Regions from separate parts of the Pseudomonas sp. FP2338 genome, predicted to be linked through region 3. Evidence: predicted binding sites of a transcription regulator. Region 3 holds the regulator's gene; each other region holds the start of a gene.
What was found. The regulator FliA, encoded in region 3, starts transcription of late flagellar genes. The targets are predictions, from matches to a motif close to CTAAAGTTTNNNNNNNNNNNGCCGNTAA.
Positions count from the first base shown of each region.

Region 1: PSH96_RS00630 (methyl-accepting chemotaxis protein) is a predicted target of FliA. The motif match lies at 3,093-3,120, and genes of this name have one in related genera.
Region 2: PSH96_RS13615 (methyl-accepting chemotaxis protein) is a predicted target of FliA. The motif match lies at 2,958-2,985, and genes of this name have one in related genera.

Region 1 covers NZ_CP117436.1:127,318-132,981, forward strand. Annotated here, with positions in the region: gene PSH96_RS00615 (TonB-dependent siderophore receptor) at 1-1,365, opposite strand, end outside; gene PSH96_RS00620 (FecR domain-containing protein) at 1,459-2,433, opposite strand; gene PSH96_RS00625 (sigma-70 family RNA polymerase sigma factor) at 2,439-2,954, opposite strand; gene PSH96_RS00630 (methyl-accepting chemotaxis protein) at 3,234-5,114, shown strand; gene PSH96_RS00635 (SRPBCC family protein) at 5,153-5,611, opposite strand; gene PSH96_RS00640 (amino acid adenylation domain-containing protein) at 5,631-5,664, opposite strand, start outside.
Region 2 covers NZ_CP117436.1:3,009,436-3,015,099, reverse strand. Annotated here, with positions in the region: gene PSH96_RS13635 (MmcQ/YjbR family DNA-binding protein) at 1-203, shown strand, start outside; gene PSH96_RS13630 (amidase) at 208-1,494, opposite strand; gene PSH96_RS13625 (DUF1294 domain-containing protein) at 1,616-1,999, opposite strand; gene PSH96_RS13620 (undecaprenyl-diphosphate phosphatase) at 1,996-2,826, opposite strand; gene PSH96_RS13615 (methyl-accepting chemotaxis protein) at 3,051-4,685, shown strand; gene pnuC (nicotinamide riboside transporter PnuC) at 4,887-5,450, shown strand; gene PSH96_RS13605 (AAA family ATPase) at 5,447-5,664, shown strand, end outside.
Region 3 covers NZ_CP117436.1:4,501,307-4,506,970, forward strand. Annotated here, with positions in the region: gene PSH96_RS20270 (chemotaxis protein CheA) at 1-600, opposite strand, end outside; gene PSH96_RS20275 (protein phosphatase CheZ) at 612-1,400, opposite strand; gene PSH96_RS20280 (chemotaxis response regulator CheY) at 1,419-1,793, opposite strand; gene fliA (RNA polymerase sigma factor FliA) at 1,962-2,702, opposite strand; gene fleN (flagellar synthesis regulator FleN) at 2,699-3,532, opposite strand; gene flhF (flagellar biosynthesis protein FlhF) at 3,638-4,954, opposite strand; gene flhA (flagellar biosynthesis protein FlhA) at 4,966-5,664, opposite strand, start outside.

The sequences.
Region 1 (5,664 bases), 2.1 Mb from region 3:
GGAGTAATAGCGGTTCAGCTCATTGCTGGTCGGCGTGGTCCAGCCATAGGCATATACCTGGTCCAGCTTTACCTTGGAGTCGAGATAGCGGAAGTTTTGTCGCGCAGTAAACACATCGTTGAAGCGATGTTCGAACTGATAGCCAAACGACTGCTGGTCACGCTTGTACCCATCTACCCCAGGCTCACCTTCGAAAAAGTGGTTGGAGATACGCTGGCCATTGCGCTGATGCAGTGCGCCGTCCGCCGGCATACCACCGTGATAACCACCCTCAGGGTCATGCTGCAAATAGGCTTGCAGCGTCAGCGACGTGTCTTCGGTAAAGTCGATGCTCACTGTCGGAGCCAGTGCGTAGCGTTTTTCTTTGGCGTGGTCGAATTGCGTGTCGGACTTATCCGCCAGCCCGGTCAGCCGATAGGCTACGCGCTTGTCATCGTCCACTGGCCCGCTGAGGTCAAAACCCATCCCGCGTTGCCCGTTACTGCCGATTGTCGCTTGGACTTGATGGTAGGGCTCATACAACGGCTTCTTGCTGGTCAGTGCAACCAGACCTCCAGGCGAGCTGCGCCCGTACAGCACAGAAGATGGCCCCTTCAGAATGTCCACGCGTTCAAGAAAGTACGGGTCCACCTGCATGGTGCTGTAAGTACCGCTGTCCCCCATGGACTTCAAGCCATCCAGGTAGATGTTATCGACTGAGCCATCGTTAAAGCCACGCATCGCCACGTAGTCATAGCGGTGGGTTGCGCCATAGGGGTTGGTCAGCACGCCAGGGGTGTAACGCATGGCCTGGGCCACGGTCTGAGAGCCCTGGTCATCCATCTGTTCACGTGTGACGACGGAGACGGTTTGTGAGGTTTCCAGCAGCGCCGTACTGGTCTTGGTGGCGATCTGACTGTGCGTCGCGTTGTAGCCATCCATGCTGCCCAGCGCATTACCCAGGGCGAAGCCTTTGATGTCGGTGGTGGGTAACGTCAGCGTGCTGCTTTGCGGCAGCGGCTGCAGGACGAAGCTGGCACCATTCTGTGAGGCGGCCTGCAACCCCGAGCCATTGAGCAAATAATTCAGGCCCTGCTCAGCGCAATATTCACCGTGCAGCCCTGGCGACTCCAGGCCCTGTGTCTGCGCTGGGGTGCTGGCAAGCGTAATGCCTGCCTGACGGGCGAACTGATTGAGCGCGTCGCTCAGCGGGCCGGCAGGGATGTCATAGCGTTGATGAATGTGTTCGCTGCCCGCTTGCGCAGCCATGCCAACCAGCGGAACCGCGCCCATGCCCACTGCCGTCGACAGTAACGCTACGCGTATGGCCTTGGCCAAAAGGGGGTAGGAGGAGTCTGGTGAATCGTTGAGAAAACGCACAGTCATGATCAAGGTCCGTAGAGGCCGGTAAGGCAGATAAAGAGGCTTACTGTCTAAGCCGGGCTCACGGAAAAAAGCCGCCAAAAAAACACAAAAAAGTCAGGCCTGGCGTTCCAGGCTCACCCACCAACGCGTGCGATAGCGCACTTGAACGGGCAGCGTCTGCGCAACTATCGCCAGCAACTTGTCGGTGTCTTCCAGGCGGAAAACCCCTGACAGCCGCAAGTCGCCGATCTCTGCAGCACAGCCCAGATAACCCGGGCGGTAGCGCCCCACTTCCGATACAAAGTCGGCCAGGCGCATGTCCCGCGTCATAATCAGCCCATCGGCCCAGGCGCCCATGTCCATAGTCAGCGGCGTTGATAACGTGGCGTGCGCCTGGTTGATCAGATAGGTTTCCCCTGTGTGCACTTGAGTCGCCAGGCCATCGGCCGTAGGCGGTGAATGGATAGCCACATTGCCGCTGACCACGCTCAAGCGCGTGCACTCGCTGTCTTGGCGCACGGTAAAACGCCCATCGATGCCTTCGAGCAAGCCGTGGCGAGTGTGTACCAGCAAAGGCGCTGAAGATGGCGAACCGCAGGTCACCAGGATTTCCCCGCGCACCAACGTGATCAGGCGCTGCTGCGCATTGAAGGTGAGGTTCACCGCACTGTCGGTGTTGAGTTGCAGGCGCGTGCCGTCCGGTAAGTGCATGCTGCGCCGCTCGCCGGTGGCGGTTGCGAAATCGGACGTCCAGCGCTGCCAGCCGGTCATGTCCCGGCTTACCCACGCCGCCGAACCCACCAACACCACACCCGACAACACCTTCAGTGCCCGTCGTCGGCCCAAGCCTTGTGCGACGTTTTCCAGTGCTACATGCGCCCCTGGAATCGCCGCCATCTGGCTGTTCAATTCCCGTTGCAGCGCCTGCACCCGTTGCCACGCCAATTCATGGTCATCGTGAGCTTCACGCCAATGTTCACATTGCGCATGCAAGCGCGCATTCGCACGGTTGTTACGCAGGCGCATTGCCCAACTGATCGCCTGTTTGACCACTTGGGGATCCGGCCCGGAGCGCGCGGCGTTATCCATTGGCGTCAAGTTTCATAGCGCAGGACATAACAGTGATACAGCCCTTCAGCGATGTACCGCTCCACCGAGCGCAACGACACGCCCATCTGCTCTGCGATCTGCTGGTGAGCCAGCCCATCGCACTGAGCCAGTAAAAACGCTTTACGCACCTTGGGCTTCAATCCGTCCAATAGGCGGGCGACTTCCTCCAGAAGCTCCACCACCAACGCACGCGCTTCGGCGCTGGGTGCCAGCGCTTGTGGCAAGTTTGCGATGGACTCCAGGTAGGCCCGTTGGATTTCTTCGCGGCGCCAGTGATCAATCACCAGTCCCCGGGCGATGGTGCGCAAAAATGCACGCGGCGCCTTGAGCTCAAAGCGTTCGGTTTTTTGCAGCAGGCGTACGAACGTGTCCTGCGCCAGGTCCGCAGCATCGGCGGCATTGCCCAAGCGACTGCGCAGCCAGGTGTTGAGCCAGTTGTGGTGGGTGCTGTAAAGCGTGTGTACAACACGTTCGCACGCAATGTAGTCAGTAGAGGGCATTCAGGCAGGCCTGGCCAAGCGTCACAAATGATAATTAGTCGCATTGTCTGGGAGGCAGAAAAATTTTGCAACGCCGAACACTGAGCCTCTACCACTGGTCGGTTTCCCACTCAAAATAAGGATGCTTCTCACAAATTCCTAAGATTTCTCCTGGAGTGGCCGAAAGCCTGATGAGCCATGCGTGCACCGAAATAGAGCGGCCGAAGAGCCGGCCTATCCCGTTACATGGAATGTTCCACTCGGCACGCTCACCCCCCTTTGGCAAAAGAAGTCGATGAAATGAATCTCAAGTTCAGTCATAAAATTCTACTGGCCGCATCAGGCGTCGTGGTTCTGGCCTTCGCGCTATTTACCCTCTACAACGATTACCTGCAGCGCAGCACCATCAAACAAAACCTTGAGTCGTCTATCCAGCAATCGGGCGAGCTCACGGCCAGCAGCGTGCAGAACTGGCTCAGTGGCCGCATCCTGGTCCTGGAAAGCCTGGCGCAAAACGTTGCTCATCAGGGCAGCGGTGCCGACCTGCCAGGGCTGGTCGACCAGCCTGCGCTCACCTCGAACTTCCAGTTCACCTATGTCGGCCAAACCAACGGCGTATTCACCCAGCGCCCTGACGCCAAGATGCCCGACGATTACGACCCTCGTCAGCGCCCCTGGTACAAGCAAGCGGTCGCCGCCGATAAAACCATGCTGACTCCGCCTTATATGGCGGCCGTTGGCGGGCAAATCGTGACCATTGCCCTGCCGGTCAAAAAGAACGGCGAACTGCTCGGTGTAGTGGGCGGTGACCTGAGTTTGCAAACCCTGGTGAAGATCATCAACTCGGTGGATTTCGGCGGTATTGGCCATGCGTTCCTGGTCAGCGCCGACGGCCAGGTCATCGTCAGTCCCGATCAGGACCAGGTGATGAAGAACCTCAAGGACATCTACCCAGGCACCAGCCTGCGTATCGAGAAGGTCAGCCAGGACGTTGTGCTCAACGGCCAGGACCGTATTTTGTCATTCACCCCGATCAGTGGTTTGCCGGGGGCGGATTGGTACATCGGCCTGTCGATCGACAAAGACAAAGCCTACGCACCGCTCAGTAAATTCCGTACATCGGCACTGATCGCCATGTTGATCGCCGTGGTAGCGATCGCCGTGCTGCTCAGCCTGCTGATTCAAGTGCTGTTGCGCCCGCTGACCACCATGGGCGTGGCCATGCAGGACATCGCCCAGGGCGAAGGCGATTTGACGCGCCGCCTGGACGTAACCAGCAAGGACGAGTTCGGCGAAGTGGGCAGTGCGTTCAACCAGTTTGTCGAACGTATCCACGCCTCTATCTCCGAAGTGTCTTCAGCCACGCGCCAGGTCCATGACCTGTCCCAGCGCGTCATGGCCTCGTCAAACGCCTCGATCATCGGCTCGGACGAGCAAAGCGCGCGCACCAACAGCGTGGCTGCCGCCATCAACGAGCTGGGCGCCGCCACCCAGGAAATCGCCCGCAACGCCGCCGATGCATCGCAGCATGCCAGCGGTGCCAGTGAGCAAGCGGACGACGGGCGCAAGGTGGTGGAGCAAACCATCCTGGCCATGTCGGAACTGTCGCAGAAGATCAGCTTGTCCTGCACGCAGATCGAAACCCTCAACGCCAGCACCGATAACATTGGGCACATCCTGGATGTGATCAAAGGCATCTCTCAGCAAACCAACTTGCTCGCGCTCAATGCGGCGATCGAGGCTGCGCGTGCCGGTGAAGCCGGGCGCGGGTTTGCCGTGGTGGCCGACGAAGTGCGTAACCTGGCGCACCGGACCCAGGAATCGGCCGAAGAGATTCACAAGATGATCACTTCGCTGCAAGTGGGCTCGCGTGAAGCCGTGACCACTATGAACGCCAGCCAGGTCTCCAGCGAAGAAAGCGTTGAAGTGGCCAACCAGGCGGGTGAGCGCCTGGTCAGCGTGACGCAGCGCATCGTCGAGATCGATGGCATGAACCAATCGGTTGCGGCCGCTACCGAAGAGCAGACCGCCGTGGTTGAAACCCTCAACGTTGATATCAACCAGATCAACTTGCTCAACCAGCAAGGCGTCGCCAACCTCAACGAGACGCTCAAGGACTGTGATGCGCTGTCGCAGCAGGCCAGTCGATTGAAGCAACTGGTCGACAGCTTCAAGATCTGATCGGTCTCAGCTGGCGCGAGGTTCCTCGCGCCGGCTGATCAACCGAGCATCCGGCGCACATGCCCCAACGCGCTGTCGGCGAAAGCCTGCACAAACTGTTCAAACTCCGCCTGCGGCATATCGACCGGCTCGCCAATCAGCGTCCAGGTCGCCCTGGAACGTTGCGCGTCAAGTGCCTCTACACGCATGGAGGCCCAAAGCCGGGCAACACCCAAGGTGTTGTAGAGGGTGGTCCAGGTCATGCACATCGATTCGTCGTCCCAACTATTGAGTTGCTCAACGACGTGGTGCCCATCGTGGAAAAATTTACGCCGCAATGCGCCCACACCGGTTCCCGTCATTTCGATGTGCGACAGGGCCGGAATGAAGGCATCAAAGCCTGCAAAATTTCCCACCACACTCCACAGGCGAGCGGCATCGCATGCGACGTCAACAGACGCTACCAACGGCGCGCCATTCGGGTTACGGATTAATGTATCGGGTTGCAGCGGTTTCATAAGGAGTCCTTTAAGCAGTTCAGAGAAAGCCAATGGCCATGAGGTGGTCGCAG
Region 2 (5,664 bases), 1.5 Mb from region 3:
AGGTCGACAAGGAACTGTTCCTCGGCCATGTGGACCGCCCCGGCATCCACCCGGCGCCGTATCTGGCGCGGGCGAAGTGGGTGATCATGAACACGCCCTACCCGCTGGGCGCCGAGGAACTGCGTGGCCTGTTGCAGCGTTCACACCAGTTGGTGGTGAGCAAATTGCCCAAACGTACGCAGGTGGGGCTGAAGCTGGATTGATGCTTCAACGCGCAAACGGCAGTGCGCGCTCAATGGTCATCGCCGCCGCCAGCGCCAAATGCTCGTGCCAGGGTCGCGCAACGATCTGTACACCCACCGGCAAACCCGAGTCAGCAGTACCGGCGCGCACCACCACACAGGGCCAACCGGCCAGACTGTATGGCAGCGTATGGCTGAACAGCCCTGGCCGGGCGGTGCCCAGCAGCGGGGCCGGGGCCGCGTCAACCGGGCACAGGATAATGTCGTAGTCCGCGATGAACCCCTGCATTGCACTGCGAAACTGATCCCAATCCGAGAGCAACTGTATCGCCTGTGCCCCGGTGCCTTTGCTCATTGACCAGTAGCGCTCGGTAATATCACGGGCACTGCGCAGTACTGAAGGGAACGCCGAACGGACTATGGCGCCGGCGCCCGCCAGCAGGTCGGCAACCACCTGCAGTGTGGCCTGGGTGCACGCGTCCACCGGTTCGATGCCGCCCTCGCTGTACCAGGCGACGCGCAAACCATTCAGTGCCTTTGGCGGCACATCCGGCAGCGGCATAGGAATCACCCCGCAATCGTACCCATCCTCACCGGCGATCACCCTGAATACCAGGTCCAGGTCTTCGACATGCCGGGCCATCGGGCCGATCTGGCTGCGGCTATCACTCAACCCACCCGGGTGATCGAAAACTCCGGTGTTGGGCACACGGCCCGTGGTGGGCTTCAAGGTGCTGACGCCACAAAAATGCGCGGGTATGCGCAAGCTGCCACCGGAATCGCTGCCCAGCCCCAGCGGTGAAAGGCCGGCAGCCAGCGCAGCAGCTTCGCCACCGCTGCTGCCGCCGGGGCCATAGGACAACGCATGGGGGTTACGGGTAGCGCCGTAGACCGGGTTATCGGTCACCCCACCGCCACCGCCCGGCGGGCAGTTGCTTTTACCCAAAAGAATGGCGCCGGCCGCTTTCATGCGCGTCACTGCAACAGCATCGTGCTGCGGACAATAATGAGCCCGATCAACCAGGCCCGCTGCCGACACCACCCCACGAGTATCGAAAACATCCTTGACCGTAAAGGGAACACCCTGCAACACGCCGCCATACTCGCCCTGAGCGATAGCACGATCAACCGCCCAAGCGTCGGCCAACGCCGTATCGGCACAGACCTGCACCAGCGCGTTGACCGAAGGGTTGAGCGCCTCGATACGCGCAAGGTAAAAGCTGACGACGGCGGTGGAAGTGAGCGTGCGCTGTTGAATAAGCGCCGCCAGCGCTGTCGCTGAATGGCGTAGCAATGAATCGGGTAGAGACATTCGTGTGGTGCCCATGGGTTCAAGTGCCTGGAGCATAACGCGTACCCGCTACTGGTTTACAGAACTGCCTGGGCAAGCTGCTTCTGACAATTAAGCAGGTAATTTCTCAGGCATCTCAGTGCTATAACACCGACAGCAGCGTGCCGCCGAGGAATAACTGGTCCAGCCAGAACACTTGGTGCAGCAACACAATCACCCAGAACAGCACCTGATACGACACCTTGCGCGTCTTGTGGCGAAACACCTGTTGGGCAATCAACGCCCCCGGCCAACCACCGGCCAGTTCCACGGCATGCAGGATATTTTCGCGCACGCGCGGGCCTTCGGCCTGGGCCTTGCGTTTGTCGCCCCAGTACAGGACAAACGCCACCACGCTGACCACGCCATAGGCGGCCAGCGGAATCAGCGTTTCGCCGCGATACCACAGCAGCGCCGAGCCGATCAGCGGCGCGGCGCACAACAACACAAAAATCAGCGCCTTCAGGCGCGGGTATTGAATGCTCATGGCTTGACCGCCGTCCAGTCGATCCAGCCAAACTGCCAGGTGGCCAGGATCACCAGGCCGAACGCGATCCGATACCAGGCAAACGCCGCGTAACTGTGGCTGGCGATGAACTTGAGCAACGCCTTGACCGCTATCATCGCGAAGATGAACGAGGTGACAAAGCCGATGGCAAACACCGGCAAGTCATCGGGCTGGAACAGGTGACGGTATTTGTAGCCCGAATACACCGCCGCGCCGACCATGGTGGGCATGGCCAGGAAAAACGAGAACTCGGTGGCGGTTTTACGCGACAGGCCGAACAACAGGCCGCCGATAATGGTCGCGCCGGAGCGCGAAGTGCCCGGAATCATGGCCAGGCACTGGGCCGCGCCGACCTTGAGTGCGTCTTTCCAGGTGATCTCATCCACCGTTTCAGCGTGCACTGCATGTTGGCGACGCTCGGCCCACAGCATGATCACCCCGCCCACCACCAACGCGGTGGCCACCGTGATCGGGTTAAACAGGTAATGCTTGATCAGGTCGGCAAAAATCACCCCCAACACCACCGCCGGCAGCACCGCGATGATCAGGTTGACGGTAAAGCGCTGGGCCTTGGGCTGGGTCGGCAAGCCCATCACCACGTCGAGGATCTTGCGCCGAAACTCCCAGACCACCGCGAGGATCGCGCCCAGTTGAATAATGATGTTGAACGCTTCAAAGCGTTCGCCGCCGAAGCCGATCAGGTCGGCAACGATGATCTGGTGCCCGGTGCTGGAGATCGGCAGGAACTCGGTCAGCCCCTCCACCACGCCAAGAATCAATGCCTGTATGGCGATCCAAAAATCCATGTATCCCCCAAAGGTCATGCGCTGCGGCACGCCTTGTCTGTCTTTTTAATGTTCACTGACCACGTGCAATCGTGATGCGCTGCTGATTTTCACCAGCCGTGCGCAAAAATTTCGTGAAAAATCAGGGAGTACTCAGGTTTTTAGATTCCTGGCCGAAAGCCTATCAGACACGCTGGAATTGTCGATGCAGCACACAACTATAAAAAGCACGGAGTGACAGGACGATGAACAGTTTGCGCAGCATGTCGATCAGCCGCCGTCTTTGGCTGATCCTGATAGTCGCCGTGTTGATGCTGCTGACCCTCGGGTTGCTGATGCTCAAGCAGATCCATGACGACCTCTACCAGGCCAAACGCCAGCAGACCCAGCACGTGGTGCAGACCGCCAGCGGCGTGCTGGCTTACTATCAGAACCTTGAAAAAACCGGCGTACTCACCCGCGAGGCCGCGCAACAGCAAGCCCTCAGCACAGTGCGTGGGCTGCGCTACGACCACGATGATTACTTCTGGATCAACGACCTGACGCCCGTGATGATCATGCACGCGGCCAACCCCAAGCTCGACGGCAAGAACCTCTCGGCCATCCGCGACCCGGACGGTTTTGCGGTGTTCAATGAATTTGTGCTCCTGGCCAAGGCCAAGGGCGCCGGCATCGTCAACTATCGCTGGCCCAAACCGGGCGCCGACGCGCCGGTGGAGAAAACCTCGTACATCCAACTGTTCGAGCCGTGGGGCTGGATTATCGGGTCCGGCGTGTATGTGGATGATGTGCAGGCCGAATTCAACGGCCAGGTTTGGAAAGCCTCGCTGATCGGCCTGGGCATTGCGCTGGTGATGGCGCTGCTGGTGATCCTGATCGCGCGCAGCATCGTGCACCCACTGCAGGCGGCAGTGAACGCCATGGGCAATATTGCCAGCGGCGAAAGCGACCTGACCCGCACCCTCGACACCCACGGGCGCGACGAGGTCACTCAACTGTCGCAGCACTTCAATAGCTTCACCGCCAAGCTGCGCCAGGTGGTCGGCCAATTGCAGGCGTGTGCCAACGCGCTGGGCCAGTCGTCCACGGAGCTGGGCACCAATGCCAGCCAGGCCCACGACCGCAGCCAGCAGCAGTCCCAGCAGATGGAGCTGGTGGCCACGGCGATCAATGAAGTGACCTATGGCGTGCAGGACGTGGCAAAAAACGCCGAGCATGCCGCCAGCGAAATGCGTGACGCCCAGGCCCAGGCGCAGCAGGGCCAGGTGAATATCGACGGCAGCCTGCAACAGATCGACCAGCTCTCCAGCACCATCAGCCAGGCCGTGGAGGTGATCCGCACGCTCTCCAGTGAAAGCACACAGATTGGTGGCGTGCTGGAAGTGATCCGTTCAATTGCCGACCAGACCAACTTGCTCGCGCTCAATGCCGCCATCGAGGCGGCGCGTGCCGGTGAGCAAGGCCGTGGGTTTGCCGTGGTCGCCGATGAAGTGCGGCTGCTGGCCCAGCGCACGCAAAAATCCACCGCCGAAATCCAGGTGATGATCGAGCGCCTGCAAGGCCATTCGGAAGCGGCGGTCAAAGTGATCAGCGACAGCCACAGCGCCTCGCAATTGACCATCGAACAAGCTGGCCAGGCGGGGGCGAGCCTCACCGCCATCGGCCAGGCGTTGCGCAACCTCAACGGGCTGAATGCCTCGATCGCCAGCGCGACCTTGCAACAGGCGCATGTGGTGGAGGACATCAACCAGAACGTCACCCAGGCGGCGGGTTTGTCCCACAGCACCGCGCTGGCGGCGGAGCAGTCCAGCGTGGCGAGTGCACATTTGCGCGGGTTGAGTGAGCAGCTTGAGGGGCTGTTGCGCCAGTTCAAGATCTGAGGCCGGAGCTGGACTTGTGTGGGAGCTGGCTTGTGTGGGAGCTGGCTTGCCTGCGATGGCATCAACTCGGTGTTCCTGATACACCGAGGCGCCTGAATCGCAGGCAAGCCAGCTCCCACAGAAAGCATTTTCATGCTCGTTCCTACGACCCATCATCTTGGTTACAATCACCGCCCTCACCCACTCTCCCAAGGAACCGCCATGTCCGGGCTTGAACTGTTCGCCGCCGCCCTGGGGGTGATCGCTGTCTGGCTGACGGTCAAACAAAACCCTTGGTGCTGGCCCATCGGCCTGGTGATGGTGCTGCTCTACACCTGGGTGTTCTTCGACGTAAAACTCTACTCCGACATGCTCCTGCAAGTGGTCTACGCCGGCCTGCAACTCTATGGCTGGTGGCAATGGACCCGCGCCGGTGAGGTCAAGCAGGGCCGCCAGGTCACAAGCCTGGGCTGGCCCGCGATCATGGTCAGCCTCGCCGTCGGCGCCGTGTTCAGCGCGCTGCTCGGTGCCGCCATGGCCCACTGGACCGATGCCGCGCAACCCTGGCTGGATGCCGCCCTCACCGGTTTCAGCCTGGTGGCGCAAATGTGGATGGCACAAAAACGCGTGCAATGCTGGGCGCTGTGGATCGTCGTAGACGTGATCTTCGTCGGCCTGTTTCTCTACAAAGGCCTGTACCTCACCGCTGCGCTGTATGCACTGTTCACCGTGATCGCCGTGCAGGGCTGGCGTGAATGGCGCGCCGACCCGGCGTTGCAGGCATGAAAGTGGTGGTACTGGCCGGCCCCGAATCCAGCGGCAAAAGCTGGCTGGCCGCGCAACTGCACGCCCGCTTCGGTGGGCTGATGGTGGGTGAATACGTGCGCTATTTCATCGATCATCACCAGCGCGACACCACCCTGGCGGACATCCCGGCCATCGCCCGTGGCCAACTGGGCTGGGAAGACGCTGCGCGCGCCGAGCAGCCTCACCTGCTGAT
Region 3 (5,664 bases):
ACCGTGCAACTGGTCGAGCAGCGATTCGAATTCTGCGTCGGTAATGTCTTCGCTGGTCGGCACGGCAGGCGCAGTCGCCGCTTGCGGTGCTTCAGCTTCGGCCTTCACCGCGCTCAGGGAGTTGAGCAGCTGTTCGAACTCGCTGTCGGTCACATCCGGCTCGGCTTCAAACACAGGCTCAGGCGCGGCTACCGGCGCAACTGACGTATCGGCAGGTTCGGCCAGACGCGCCAGCGCAGCCAACAGCTCCGGCGTGGCGGCCGTGATCGGCGCACGTTCGCGCACCTCGCTGAACATGCCGTTGACCGCATCCAATGCTTCGAGAATCACGTCCATCAGTTCCGAGTCGACGTGACGCTCACCCTTGCGCAGGATGTCGAACACGTTCTCGGCGATGTGACAGCACTCCACCAGCTCATGGAGCTGGAGGAAGCCGGCGCCCCCTTTTACAGTGTGAAAACCGCGAAAAATTGCATTGAGCAGGTTCGCATCATCCGGTCGGCTTTCCAGCTCGACCAGTTGTTCGGACAGTTGCTCTAAAATTTCGCCGGCCTCTACAAGGAAATCCTGAAGGATTTCTTCATCGGCGCCGAAGCTCATGTGGGTGCTCCTTAGAAGCCTAAACTGGATAACAGGTCATCTACGTCATCCTGACCTGACACAACGTCTTCACGTTTATCGGCATGAATCTGCGGACCTTCACCCTTGGCGAGATGTTTTTGTGGATCTTTTTCCGAGAGGATCGCTGCGCGGTCATGTTCGATGCCGGCAAAACGGTCGACCTGGCCGGCCATGAGCACCAATTTGAGCAGGTTGCTTTCCACTTCGGTGACCAGTTGGGTCACGCGCTTGATCACCTGACCGGTGAGGTCCTGGTAATCCTGGGCCAGCAGAATGTCATTGAGGTTGCTGGCCACCGTGCGGTTTTCCTGTTCGCTGCGCGACAGAAAAGCGTCGACCCGACGCGCCAACTCACGAAACTCCTCAGCCCCCACTTCGCGGCGCATGAAGCGGCCCCAGTCAACGCTGAGCGCTTGTGCTTCGGTGGCCATGCCATTGACCAACGGCGTGGCGTTTTCCACCAGGTCCATGGTGCGGTTGGCCGCCGCCTCGGTCAGCCTGACCACATAGGACAGGCGTTCGGTGGCGTCAGTGATCTGCGAGATTTCTTCGGCCTGGGGCATGTGCGGGTCAATCTGAAAATTGACGATTGCACTGTGCAGCTCGCGTGTGAGCTTGCCCACTTCCTGATACAGGCCGCGGTCACGGGTCTGGTTAAGCTCATGGATCAACTGCACCGCGTCGCCGAACTGGCCTTTTTCAAGGCTGTCGACCAACTGGTGAGCATGTTTTTTCAGGGTCGATTCAAAATCGCCCTGTGACGTTTCTTTATGCTCCATAGCTCCCCCGTGGTGATATCAGCCGTGGATGCGTTCGAAGATTTTTTCGATCTTCTCTTTCAAGGCCAACGCCGTGAATGGCTTGACCACGTAACCGTTAACCCCGGCTTGGGCGGCTTCGATGATCTGTTCACGCTTGGCTTCGGCGGTCACCATCAACACAGGCAAGCTGCGCAGTTTTTCATCGGCGCGCACGTGACGCAGCAAGTCGATGCCGGTCATGCCCGGCATGTTCCAGTCGGTTACCAGAAAGTCGATGCTCCCGCTGTTGAGGATCGGAATCGCCGTCAGGCCGTCATCCGCCTCGACCGTGTTGGTGAACCCAAGGTCACGCAACAGGTTTTTTATGATCCGCCGCATCGTTGAGAAGTCATCAACGATGAGGATTTTCATGTTCTTGTCCAATTCGACCTCCAAGCAGTCTTAAACGCGCCCAGCACCTGGACGCGCCATTTCAATCAACAGGCGTTACACAAAAAGGACTGCCCAGGGCACCACGGCACGAACCCGCGAAAGCGTGAAGCCTTCGCGGTAGCGTCTGCAGTGTCCCCACACTGCCTGTCAGCGCGCGCGCCACTCTCCCAATCGCCCCCGCAAGCGGGCTGCGCACTGGCTATGCAGCTGGCTGACACGCGATTCGCTGACCCCCAGGACCTCACCGATTTCCTTGAGGTTCAGCTCTTCGTCGTAGTACAGCGCCAACACCAGTCGCTCACGCTCCGGCAAATTGGCAATCGCCTCCGCCAACGCGCCCTGGAAACGTTCGTCTTCCAGGTCGCGCGACGGTTCGAGATGTGCACTCGCGCCGTCCTCGTGCAGCCCTTCGTGTTCGCCGTCCTGCAAAAGGTCGTCGAAACTGAACAGGCGGCTGCCCAAGGTATCGTTCAAAATCCCGTAGTAATCGTCGAGACTCAATTGGAGTTCGGCCGCAACTTCGTGATCTTTAGCGTCACGACCGGTTTTTGCTTCAATTGCGCGAATTGCGTCACTGACCATGCGCGTATTGCGGTGTACCGAACGCGGCGCCCAATCCCCTTTACGCACTTCATCGAGCATCGCCCCTCGAATGCGGATACCCGCATACGTCTCGAAACTCGCGCCCTTGCTCGCGTCGTATTTGGTCGACACTTCGAGCAGGCCGATCATGCCGGCCTGGATCAAGTCCTCAACCTGCACACTGGCAGGCAGGCGTGCCAGCAAGTGATAGGCAATGCGCTTGACCAAGGGCGCATAGCGCTCGATCAGTTCGCCCTGGCTGTCACGTGCCGACTTTTTGTAAAGGTTGTAGCCGCTGGATGTCATAGCACCGGTCCTGCGCTCGTCTGATGCACCAATCGCTCGACGAAAAACTCCAGATGCCCCCGAGGGTTGGCAGGCAACGGCCAAGTATCGACCTTCTGGGCAATAGCCTTGAACGCCAGTGCGCACTTCGAACGAGGGAACGCTTCATAGACTGCACGCTGCTTTTGCACAGCCTTGCGCACACACTCGTCATAGGGAACTGCGCCCACGTATTGTAAGGCGACATCGAGAAAGCGATCCGTGACCTTGGTCAACTTGGCGAACAGATTCCGCCCTTCCTGCGGGCTTTGGGCCATGTTGGCCAGCACGCGGAAGCGGTTCATGCCGTAGTCACGGTTCAGCAGCTTGATCAGGGCATAGGCGTCGGTGATGGAGGTGGGTTCATCGCACACCACCAGCAGCACTTCTTGCGCTGCGCGCACGAAGCTGACCACCGACTCGCCGATGCCGGCGGCGGTGTCGATCACCAGCACGTCGAGGTTGTCGCCGATATCGCTGAACGCCTGGATCAGGCCGGCATGCTGCGCCGGGCTCAGATGCACCATGCTCTGGGTGCCTGAGGCGGCCGGCACGATGCGAATGCCACCGGGGCCTTGCAGCAGCACATCGCGCAGCTCACAACGGCCTTCGATCACATCGGCAAGGGTGTGTTTGGGTGTCAGCCCCAGCAGAACGTCCACGTTCGCCAGGCCCAGGTCAGCATCCAGCAGCATGACGCGACGGCCAAGCTCTGCCAGGGCCAGGGACAAATTCACTGACACGTTAGTTTTCCCGACGCCACCTTTGCCGCCGGTCACCGCGATCACCTGTACGGGATGCATGCTGCCCATTTTATTTCTTTACCTTGTCTTGCTTAGACGCAGGCTACATGGCTTGGCCGCGTGAATCGCTTGCAGACCATCGATGTAGATACATTTCACGGTGTTCATCCTGCCTCACCCCACCCGCTTAGCCGGGTTGTGGTAAAGGTCGGCGAACATGTCGGCCATCGCTTCCTCGCTAGGCTCTTCTTGCATTTGCACGCTGACAGCACGGCTGACCAACTGATGACGGCGCGGCAGATGTAAATCATCCGGGATCCGCGGCCCGTCGGTCAGGTAAGCAACCGGTAACTCATGACTGATCGCCAGGCTCAACACCTCGCCCAGGCTCGCCGTTTCGTCGAGCTTGGTGAGGATGCAACCGGCCAGGCCGCAGCGTTTGTAACTATGGTACGCAGCGGTAAGAACCTGTTTCTGGCTGGTGGTTGCAAGCACCAGGTAATTTTTCGACTTGATGCCACGCCCGGCCAGGCTTTCGAGCTGCATGCGCAGTGCCGGGTCGCTGGCTTGCAGGCCGGCCGTGTCGATCAACACCACGCGCTTGCGCAGCAGCGGGTCGAGCGCATTGGCCAGGGACTGGCCCGGGTCGACGTGGGTCACCGTCACATTGAGGATGCGGCCCAGGGTCTTGAGCTGCTCCTGGGCGCCGATGCGGTAGCTGTCCATGCTCACCAACGCGATGTTCTGCGCGCCGTACTTGAGCACATAACGGGCGGCCAGTTTGGCCAGGGTGGTGGTCTTGCCCATGCCGGCCGGGCCGACCATGGCAATCACGCCGCCCTCTTCCAGCGGTTCGATTTCCGGGGTGACGATCATGCGCGCCAAGTGCGCCAGCAACATGCGCCAGGCTTGGCGTGGTTCTTCGACTTCAGCCGTCAGAGCGAGCAAATCGCGCGACAACGGGCCGGACAGGCCGATGCGTTGCAGGCGGCGCCACAGGTTGGCCTGTTGCGGTTTGCTGCCTTGCAGCTGCGTCCACGCCAACGAGCCCAGCTGCACTTCGAGCAGCTCACGCAGGCCATTGAGTTCAAAACGCATCGAGTCGAGCGCGCGCTGGTCGACAGCGGCGGCCGGGGCTGGCGCTGCAGGGCGCGGCGGTTCTTTGAAGGTCGGTTCTACCAACGGCTCGGCGGCGGTCAGCGGCAAGCCGGCGAACAATTGGCGATTGGTGCTGGCATCGCTGTCGCCACGCATGCTCAATTCAGCCTGGGCCGAGACAATGCGCGAAGCGGTTTTGCGCAGCTCGTCTTCGAGTTCCATGTTCGGCACGCGCGGCGCCAGCGCCGATGGGGTGTAATCCAGGGCAGCCGTCAGCTCGACACCGCCGGCAATGCGACGGTTTCCAATAATCGCGGCATCGGCGCCCAGCTCATCACGTACCAGTTTCATGGCCTGACGCATATCGGCGGCGAAAAAACGCTTAACTTGCATAACCCACTACCTCAGCCGTTGGGCCCTACTGTCGCGACGATAGTCACTTGCTTATTGTCAGGAATTTCCTGATAAGCCAAAACGTGCAAATTCGGAACTGCCAGGCGACCAAACCGCGACAACATCGCTCGAACCGGGCCTGCCACCAGCAGAATCACCGGGTGGCCCGCCATTTCCTGACGCTGGGCGGCTTCGATCAACGAACGCTGCAATTTCTCAGCCATGCTTGGCTCCAGCAGAACGCCCTCTTCCTGGCCAAGTCCGGCCTTCTGAATACTATTGAGCAATATTTGTTCCAACCTTGGTTCCAAGGTGATAACAGGCAGCTCAGACTCAATGCCTACAATGCTTTGCACGATGGCACGGGACAACCCGACACGCACCGCAGCCACCAAAGCGGCAGTATCTTGACTCTTGGCGGCATTGTTGGCGATGGCCTCGGCAATGCTGCGAATGTCGCGCACCGGCACCTGTTCGGCGAGCAAGGCTTGCAGCACCTTGAGCAACTGCGACAGCGACAGTACGCCGGGCACCAGTTCTTCGGCCAGTTTTGGCGAGGCTTTGGCCAGCAACCCCATCAATTGCTGGACTTCCTCGTGGCCGATCAGCTCGTGGGAGTGCTTGTACAGGATCTGGTTGAGGTGGGTGGCGACCACGGTGCTGGCGTCCACCACGGTGTAACCGAGCGATTGAGCCTGGCTGCGCTGGCT